Regions from separate parts of the Peribacillus sp. V2I11 genome, predicted to be linked through region 1. Evidence: predicted binding sites of a transcription regulator. Region 1 holds the regulator's gene; each other region holds the start of a gene.
The links. The regulator LexA, encoded in region 1, represses DNA repair genes until DNA is damaged. The targets are predictions, from matches to a motif close to CGAACATATGTTCG.

Region 1 (3,286 bases):
ATAAGCCAAGACCTAAAGCGATGCTTGGGATGAATTTAGGAGGAACATGAAACATGACCTTTATAAGTTGAGTAAGAATCATGATGGTAGGAATGGCTATCACTGCATCCCAAAAGTTTGTATGGATGGTTGGGAAGTCCATAATTTCACCACCTTAACATGAAAGTTTTTAAAATTAATTTTTACTATTTATCAAGGTTTTATACCATAATATATGAATACATATTTAAAAATTATTTATTGAAAGGTTATCAAAATAAAATCCATAAATCTATATTATATCGATTGACGGCTTTCCTGTTTGGAAGGGGAGAATGGTTTTAATAAAACGCGGAGCGAGCCACTTTTCCGAACATTTTTTGTTGGACAAGCTGTAACCTTTCCCATATTTTAGAATACGATAAGAATAAAGATAAACAGTGAAAAAATAAAGTGATTCTAATAATTGGAGGTTCTAATGAGCAAGGAAAAGTTTATTAAGCATATTGCTCCTTATGCCCAGAAAATTCAAAAGGAATTTAAAATTTTACCTTCTGTTGTCATTGCACAAGCTTGCTTGGAGAGTGGATATGGGACAAGCTTATTAGCAAATCAAGGGAAAAATATATTTGGTACAAAAGGTGACTTTAAGGGCGAGTCTGTCATTATTCAAACAATGGAATATGTCAACGGTGTGCCCGTTCAAGTATGGAACAAATTTAGAAAATACCCAACTTGGGAAGTAAGTCTTCGAGATCTTGCCAATCTATATGTAAAGGGAACTTCGTGGAATAGAAGTCTCTATACAGCTGTCATTGGAGAAAAAGATTACAAAAAAGCACTCAAAGCAATATTCGATGCGGGTTACGCCTCGGACCCGAAATATATAGAAAAACTGGTGAGCCTAATTGAAACAAGTGATTTAACTAAATATGATGCAAGCACCGAAGAGGTTTATCATATTGTCAAAAAGGGGGATTCAGTCTCTGGGCTTGCAAAGGCATATGGTTCTACACAAGTGCAGATTCAACAGTGGAATGACTTGGTCGATCTAACCTAATTAAAGTGAACCAAAGATTAAGAGTGAAATGAATTTTAACTGGGAGCGGTATTTTACCGCTCTCCTTTTTTATTTGAAATAGTTTTTTTAAAAGTACATATATCAAGACAGGCGATAGTATACCTTTCATCCGTTATAAAGGATGTTAATATTCCATGAAAACTTGATTCTATTAAAAAATATCTCAAAATCTACTCTTCCATATGCATATTGAGAGAATTTGGGACATAAATTAAACAAACAAAAAAAGCGCGGTTAGCGCTTTTAGTGTATTTGCCTATATAAGCCGATTACTTTTCCAAGTATCGAAACATCTCGTAAAATAATTGGTTCCATATTTGAGTTCTCAGGCTGAAGCCTTATGTAATCCGGTTCCTTAAAGAATCGTTTTACAGTGGCTTCATCATCTTCCGTCATGGCCACGACGATATCTCCATTATTGGCACTGCTTTGTTGTTTCACGATGACATAATCCCCATCATGAATTCCTGCTTCGATCATACTTTCACCCATGATTTCCAGCATGAATACATGGTCATCATGTGGAACCATGCTTTCAGGAAGCGGAAAGTATTCTTCTATGTTCTCAATGGCCGTTATAGGCATGCCCGCTGTTACCTTTCCAAGTAACGGCACGTTCACGACATTGGCTTTGGGAATACTGTTCGCTTCCTCCGAATTCATTATTTCAATGGCCCTTGGCTTGGTCGGGTCACGTCTAATCAGGCCCTTACTTTCCAGGCGGGATAAATGTCCGTGTACTGTTGAACTTGATGCAAGTCCCACAGCTTCGCCAATCTCCCTTACGGAAGGTGGATACCCTTTTTGGCGGACCTCTTCTTTAATGAAATCAAGAATATCTTGCTGCCGTTTTGATAGTTTAGTCATTAGTGCACCTCTTCCCCAATGTTCTTTGCTACATTATAGCATGGCCCCCAACTCTATACAAACATAAGTTCGAATTTAGTTGTTGACTGAAACAAATGTTCGTATTATAATTTAACCATAACATACGAACGAACATTCGCTTTGGAGGGATAATTATGAAAAAATTATACAAAAATTATATTTATACGATTCTATTAGCGGGATCAGTATTCATCTTTTCAATTTTATTCTCTTGTACATTGAACAATGATCAAAAAAAAGATTTCCTTTCTATAGAAGTAAGTGAAGGTGACACCCTATGGGGAATTGCCGAAGAGTATGAAGAAGCAAATTTGACAAAAAAAGAATTCATTGGTTGGATAGAAGAGCATAATGGAGTCAGGGCGGATTCTATTAAAACTGGTCAAGTCATCGTCATACCGGTTAAAGAGGAAGAACTTGTCCAGAATTTGGCCAGTGAGCAGTAAGTAGTGAAGGTAGGGTATTATGAAGGCGGTAATCTATTGTAGGGTCAGCACAGAAAAAGAGTCACAGGAAACATCATTGGCAAGGCAGGAAGATGAATTAGTCAAATTGGCGGAAAAGATGGATGTGGAAGTTGTTTCCATTATAAAAGAACAGGCAAGTGGTTATGAGTTGAATCGGGATGGAATTTTTGACATGCTCGAACTATTTAAAACCAAAGAAGCTGAAGTACTATTAATCCAGGACGAAACAAGACTGGGAAGAGGGAATGCCAAAATAGCCCTTTTCCATTTCATCCTTAAAGAAGATGTGAAAATTTATACGCTCTCACACGATGGAGAGCTTGAGTTATCGGATTCGGATGCCATGGTCATCCAGATAGTCGGTATTGTAGAAGAATATCAAAGGAAACTACATAATCTTAAAATAAAGCGCGGGATGATAAGAGCCGTTGAAAAAGGGTACCGTCCTCAAAAAAACCTTCAGAATCAAAGGAACTCCACTGGAAGGGACCGTATGGAGATTCCTATTGAAGAAATTATTAAACTTCGGGCCAATGGATTGACATTCTCAGAAATCGCAGCCACATTAAGGGGCTTTGGATACAATGTATCTAAGGCTACTGTGAACAGGCGTTTTCTCGAACATCAAATGAATACAAAGGAAAGTAAATCATAGAACTTGTAATTTCGCTTTTTTTTTAATACCATGACAGTATCCGCAGATTATGAAGGAGCGAAATTATGTTATCAAAAGAAAAAATAGCCCGTATTAATGAACTTTCTAAAAAGGCAAAGGCTGAAGGTTTGACGGAAGTTGAGGCGAAAGAGCAAACCCAATTGAGAAGTGAGTATTTGGAAACATTCAGAAAGTCCATGTCCGATACGTTGGAGC
Region 2 (3,286 bases), 3.9 Mb from region 1:
TTATAAACGATAAAAACGCTTCTGTTAAAGAAACTGCCTGCTTCCTTCTGCAAGATCAGCCCACACGATATCATTTTCTTCATTCGTGCTAGCAAATGCTGTTTCGAAAATGAAAGGCTGCCCCCTTGGAACAGCCCTTCCGCTATCATTCCATTATCCTTACATCGGCTATATCGGAAAGCCTGATATAGTGAGCCTGCTGAAACCGATCAACGATATGAAGCTTTTGGGTGAGCTCATTATAATAATGGATCCTGCCGATTAACAGCTGATACCGGTTTCCTTCATAATGAGCAATCGTGACATCCTTTCTTTCCTCCATCGCTTCCCCCATTACCGCATTCATTTCTTCCAGTTGCTGCTCATCCAGGATACGCTTCGTTTCATAGCCATCTTCCACCACCCAATCCCGAAGCATCTTCACATGCTCCGGCAACATCATCGATGTCCATTTGATACGGCCGCGATCACGAATCATTCTTTTCCCTCCCTTCAAAGTCAACCTTACGCCTTATGCCCACCAAGCAGCCTGCTTCGGTGAACGGCTGTACCCGCTTCCGTATACGAAACTGCACGCAATAAAGATTTGGCTCCATATTTATGGCGGATTCGATCCACCGTGTAACTCAATTCCCGCTTCTTCCAGCGCGAAGCATCGAATAAAGTCAGCTGCATTTCGTTATCATCCACAATATTCGAGAGTCTGACCTCTATGCTCCGAACCGTTTTTTGCTTATAGTTCTCATGAAAAAGCTCCAGGCACACTTTATATAACTCCAGCGTAATGTTGGTCGGTTCGCTAATCGAACGCGAACGATGGAAACCTCCGCCAAACTCATCCTTGCTGTAACCAATGCTTAGGCTAACCGTCCTTCCTGCCTTGCGATGGGTGCGTGCCCTTCTTCCAACTTCTTCGCAAATTTCCAACATGACCTGCTTTACCTCATGCTCCTCCTTATAATCCCGCAGCAGGATTTGACTTTTGCCGAAGCTCACCTGCCCTTCGATGATCGCTGCCCCCATATCGGATAAATCTATTCCCCACGCATGGTGGTAAAGCTGATTGCCCATAATTCCAAACTTCGCTTCAAGTAATTCAAGATCATAATTGGCAAGCTGCCCAACCGTAAATATTCCCATTCCATGAAGGGTTTTTTCTACGCGCCTGCCGATCCCCCACATTTCACGAAGCGGGGAAATCGGCCAAAGTTTGCTTGGCACATCCTCATACTTCCATTCTGCAATCCCTTTATGTTTGGCTTCCAAATCAAGGCAAAGTTTTGCCATAAGCATGTTCGGTCCAATTCCAATGGCACAGGGGAGCTGTAATTCCCGTTCGATTTCATCTTTTATCTTTTCAGCTATCATCCGGGCATCTCCCCATAAAGAAGCGGCACCATCGACTTTCACAAAACTTTCGTCCACACTATATACGTGAATCGCTTCTTTGGGCACATAACGGTTGAACAAGCGGGTGATTTCCGTCGAGACCCTTAAATAGGTCGCCATTTTAGGTTCAACGACCACAATCCTCGGATCATTCGGGATCTCAAACATCCGCGAACCTGTCTTGATGCCAAATTCCTTCTTCATCTTTGGAGAAGCCGCAAGCACAATGCTCCCTGTCCTCTTCAAATCACCAACCACCGCCAAATAACAATCAAGCGGGTCCAGACCAAGCATGACCGCTGAACAGCTTGCATAAAAACTTTTCATATCGATACACATAATTGATTGTTTCGGCATCGTCCCATAATCCATCATTTCTTCACCCTAACAAGAATATACGTTCGCTTTTATTATATTCATAACTTTAACCGAATATACGTTCTTATTCAATGGAAGTTTTCATACAAATTTCTACTTTTTATTGTAATTTCCTTGAAAAATATAATAGATACTTAAAATGGGTAATATAGCAAATTTATACTATAAATCCAAATAGTTTTTTTAAAAAGAATCAATTGGTAGCTTGAATAATTTTCAATGGATCCTTATGCTTAGTTTTTTAAAATTCCTTCACCCTTTTCAACAGACTTTCGTCTATTTAATCTTTAGTCTTACTACTCATTTTTTGTAATGAAACTGTAACCAAAATTATGTCAAATTGTCATAATGGTATTGTAGGATAATATTGTTAAGAATAATAGAGAGATAGATAGAGAGGAAATGAAAATTATGAAGAAATGGATCGCTTCAGCTGCTGTTGCATCTGCCATGATGCTAACCCCACTGCAAGCCTTTGCCAATATTGGAGACCAAACCCTCAGACCCGGAATGACACATAGTGATGTCAAACAACTACAACAACTTTTAAAAACCAAAGGTTATTTCACATATTCAGGTTCACTGACTACATATTATGGTACCTATTCTGTATCCGCAGTAAAAAAATTCCAAAAAGCCAAAGGGTTAACTGTCGACGGAATTGCCGGCCGGGGCACATTTAATGCGCTTGGTGTTTATAATGTCAATAATACAAGCTTGATCAGCTATGCAAAAACCTTAATAGGCAAACCCTATAAATGGGGCGGGACAACACCAACTGGATTCGACTGCTCAGGCTTCGTCTATTACGTATTCCAGAAATCTCAAGGAATTACCTTACCGCGTACAACATCATTGCTCTATTCCAATACAGGTTTAAAAGTATCATCACCAGCTAAAGGTGATCTTGTATTCTTTGATACTTCTTCTGGAAGAACAGGAGTATCCCATGTTGGGATCTATATCGGAAATGGTCAATTCATTAGTGCTACGTCTTCAAAAGGAATAACCATCACGGATATGGATAATCCTTATTGGAAACCAAAATATTTAGGTGCGAAAACTTTATAAAATCCAGGACATGAGCTCATCCTTGTGAGTGAAATCCCATAAAAAAACCGGACAGAATCAAAGTGATTCATCCGGTTTTTTTATTTTATATATAATATTTCATCCGTTAAATCCTCGACTGTCACCATGAATGAAGAGTCCAAGTTGGAACGATTCATCATTTCGATATTATAAACATGCTCTAAGGGTAAATGGACGACATCGAGAACCATGAATCGCTGGCTTTCCGATTTGCTGACATGATCGAGGGCAGCAGTGACCGCCCTTTGTTCGGCTAAGCTTTTTTCATCCGTCGAAACAAGAATCAATTCCGCTTCCGCTTTCCCAGGAATGATTTCTTCACCCCGCCCCGATGCCATGGTTTCACTTTCATCCCGATTTCCAGGTCAGAGAAATCGAGGTCATTACCATGTTGATCTTGAATATATGTATCATTGGCCACCTTATA
Region 3 (3,286 bases), 670 kb from region 1:
CGAAAATATTTGCCTTTATCAGTAAGCTGCTAAATGTGCAAACGGCTTATGTAACAAAAAGAGGAGAAACGGCGATGACAGTCCTCAGTTCCTATAATAGGGAAGAGGAGATTATACTAGAAGGATACAGCGTAGAATATGGAGGGAAAGGGAATATATTTGGGACCCTTTGTGTAATGGACAAGGAGGAAAAGGTGTTTTCAGAAGAAGATATTAACTATCTGAAATCCATGGCAGACATTTTATCCCATTTTATTCCATATGATAGAGCTCGATCAAACAAAGTATGGCATGGGCTTTTTAATCGTACCGATCATCCCGATAACTAAAGGCATTTCCGTTCATTCGATACAGGGTATTGTTCACGGCAATCGATCAGAGCAAATCATGAGTGATGTTTTACATTCTGCAGCGGATAATGATATTGGTTACTTTATCATTGATTTGTCGAAGCTCCTCGTTCAAGATAACTGTTTTCCTACCTTTCTCTTCAATATGATGAGTGCTCTTGTTTGATGGGGGTGGAAACGACCATAACGGGTGTCACTCCAACCTTTGCCAAGAGCATGTAAATAACTTTGATTTAAAGAATCTCAAAACTAAAATGGTTAAGGATATTCAGTATGAACTTGATTACATAGGCTATGCCTGGATCGAAAAGTAATATTTCATGGCAGTAAATCCATGGTTTTGAACCTATCCAATTATATTATTGGCAGGACAATGATAATGGAAAATCCAAACAGGTGAATGGATGTAAGTGGGTCTTATCAATCTTAATTCTGAAAAATTGAAATGCCTTATCTTTATGCCAGGAAAGATGAAATGCTTTTTTTATGGTCATACTTTTTTACTAAGGGTATCTGTATTCTCCCCAAAAGGCTCCAAAAACCCACCCATATTTCACAGACAAACATATATGGAGGATACCTGTAACCCGCTAATTCCTTGAACGGTGTTTTTTTTCGAAAAAGTAATGACATAACAAGTCTTCGGTTTTGTTGCGAAGGCGGGGATTGAAATAATTATGATGTTCCTCGTATCCTTTATATAAAAAACAATACATCGTGAAGGATTCATCGCGTTTGATTTCACTAACCTTAATATTCTCCTTGCGCAAATAGCGCCGTACCTCGGCAAGTTCGTCTTGAACCACTTTTAAAATATGTTCGACTAGCTCCGAATAGGGCCTTTTTAATTTGAACGGACAAATTTCGATGACCTTGAGATCCCGGTTTAAGACTGTAATAACCATAGGAAGGTAGATGGCTTTTTCAATCATATTTCGGTCATCTTCTGGAATGCGGGTCATCTTGACCGCTCCTTTCTAAAATAGCACGTTTTTAATATAGTATGTATACCTTGCAAAGATGAGAACATTCGTTCTATTTTTTTATCCTAATGTATTTTCAGTGTATAAGCAAGCAGTTTTGATAAATCATAAAATATTCGTTAACAAGATTATGTTTTCCGGAGATAGGGAAAGTATGAAGATATATGGATAATAATTCTTGCAATTTCAGGGGAAAGTGATATATCTAAAATAAACAGTTTTTAATAAGTTTATGCTGCTTTGATAGCAGCATGTCGAGGGAGATAATTATGGATTTGGATACTATACGTGAGTGGTTTACACTTGATCATATATCTGCACTTATTCAGCAATATCGCTCATTCGGTCCAATTCCTGGGATCTTACTGCCGATGCTGGAAGCTTTTTTGCCCTTTTTGCCCTTAGTGGTGTTCGTGCTTGCTAATGCAACGGCTTTTGGTCTCTGGTGGGGATTTTTATTTTCTTGGATTGGTGCGGTAGCGGGTTCTTTTTTAATCTTTTTGGTTATTAGAAGATATGGTCAAATGAGGTTTTTCAGATTTTTGCAAAAGCATAAGCAGGTGCAGAGGTTGATGGTTTGGGTGGAAACCCATGGATTCGGTCCTTTGTTCATATTGCTCTGCTTCCCTTTTACACCTTCGGCTATCGTTAATATCGTGGCAGGACTTTCAAAAGTCAGTCCCTTGCAATATGGACTTGCAGTAGTGGGAGGGAAAGCGGTGATGATTTTTACGATCAGCTTCGTAGGTTACGATTTAGTATCCTTAATTCATAAGCCGGTGCGTACGATCATTATCGGGATCGTCATCTTTATCCTTTGGTATGTGGGTAAAAGACTGGAGGTCCGGTTAAATAAAAGCATGAAGAGGGAAGAAGGACAATAAATTAGTATATAAATGTAGTAGGGGTTGAATTAGATGGAAAAAACAAACAGGAATTCTTTATCCGATTGGATAAAACCAGCGATGATAGCTTTTGTTATTTACATCTTAATCCGTACATTTTTCTTTTCAAGCTATGATGTTGAAGGGAAGTCGATGCAGCCGACCCTTGAAGATGGAAATAAACTTGTCGTGAATAAAATCAATTACCAGATTCATGATATCAACCGTTTTGACATTATTGTTTTTCATGCGAATTCACAAGAAGATTATGTTAAGCGAGTTATAGGGATTGCAGGTGACCGAATTCGTTATAAAGATGATTGGCTTTACGTAAATGGTGAGAAAGTGGATGAGCCTTATCTTGAGAAATTCAAGGAAGGTTTCCCAGGACAGGACTTTACGGGTGATTTTACATTAAAAGAATTGACGGACATGACCAAAGTTCCGGAGGGCAAGCTTTTTGTCATGGGTGATAATCGTCTTGAAAGTGCTGACAGCCGTCACTTTGGTTATATACCGGTTGAAAATGTTGTCGGTAAAGTGGATGTTCGATATTGGCCGGTCAAAGAATTCAATTATAAATTTACAGGTGAATGATTGTGGAAGCCCAAAAATTATGTGGGCTTTTTCTTTTTGGGAAAAACGCGAACGTACGATTGGTGTTTTTTAAAGGGAAACGGTAAAATAATAGAAAGTAAATCTAATTGGAAACAGAAACTTAGTCATAAAGACGAAAGTATTTCTGGTATGATGGATCTAGATATTATGTTATAAGGGGGAAAAAGAGATGTCACTCCGTTTTTTACTGGGAAGATCAGGTGCAGGGAAAACTTCGAATATATTGGACGAAATTCGCTCCAAATTGGCAGAAGATCCCGAAGGAAATCCAATTATCTACCTGGTTCCTGATCAGATGACGTTTCTATCTGAATATAAATTAATTAAAACACCAGGCCTTGCCGGAATGATCCGGACACAGGTTTTCAGTTTTAGCAGGCTTGCTTGGCGCGTTCTTCAGGAAACCGGGGGGATGAGCCGGCTACATTTGGACAGTGTTGGCGTTAATATG

Region 2: a site for LexA is predicted at 1,819-1,832, ahead of QFZ73_RS21080 (Y-family DNA polymerase). Genes of this name have one in related genera too.
Region 3: a site for LexA is predicted at 1,374-1,387, ahead of QFZ73_RS05150 (YhjD family protein). Genes of this name have one in related genera too.

What each region holds. Positions count from the first base shown of each region.
Region 1 covers NZ_JAUSYW010000001.1:393,448-396,733, reverse strand. The annotation lists gene QFZ73_RS01860 (hypothetical protein) at 1-142, opposite strand, end outside; gene QFZ73_RS01855 (glucosaminidase domain-containing protein) at 458-1,039, shown strand; gene lexA (transcriptional repressor LexA) at 1,304-1,927, opposite strand; gene yneA (cell division suppressor protein YneA) at 2,083-2,394, shown strand; gene QFZ73_RS01840 (YneB family resolvase-like protein) at 2,414-3,070, shown strand; gene QFZ73_RS01835 (DUF896 domain-containing protein) at 3,136-3,286, shown strand, end outside.
Region 2 covers NZ_JAUSYW010000001.1:4,306,310-4,309,595, reverse strand. The annotation lists gene QFZ73_RS21085 (YolD-like family protein) at 146-478, opposite strand; gene QFZ73_RS21080 (Y-family DNA polymerase) at 505-1,764, opposite strand; gene QFZ73_RS21075 (C40 family peptidase) at 2,179-2,838, shown strand; gene QFZ73_RS21070 (hypothetical protein) at 2,919-3,197, opposite strand; gene QFZ73_RS21065 (hypothetical protein) at 3,143-3,286, opposite strand, start outside.
Region 3 covers NZ_JAUSYW010000001.1:1,063,097-1,066,382, reverse strand. The annotation lists gene QFZ73_RS05155 (STAS domain-containing protein) at 292-516, shown strand; gene QFZ73_RS05150 (YhjD family protein) at 941-1,312, opposite strand; gene QFZ73_RS05145 (TVP38/TMEM64 family protein) at 1,603-2,217, shown strand; gene lepB (signal peptidase I) at 2,251-2,814, shown strand; gene addB (helicase-exonuclease AddAB subunit AddB) at 3,005-3,286, shown strand, end outside.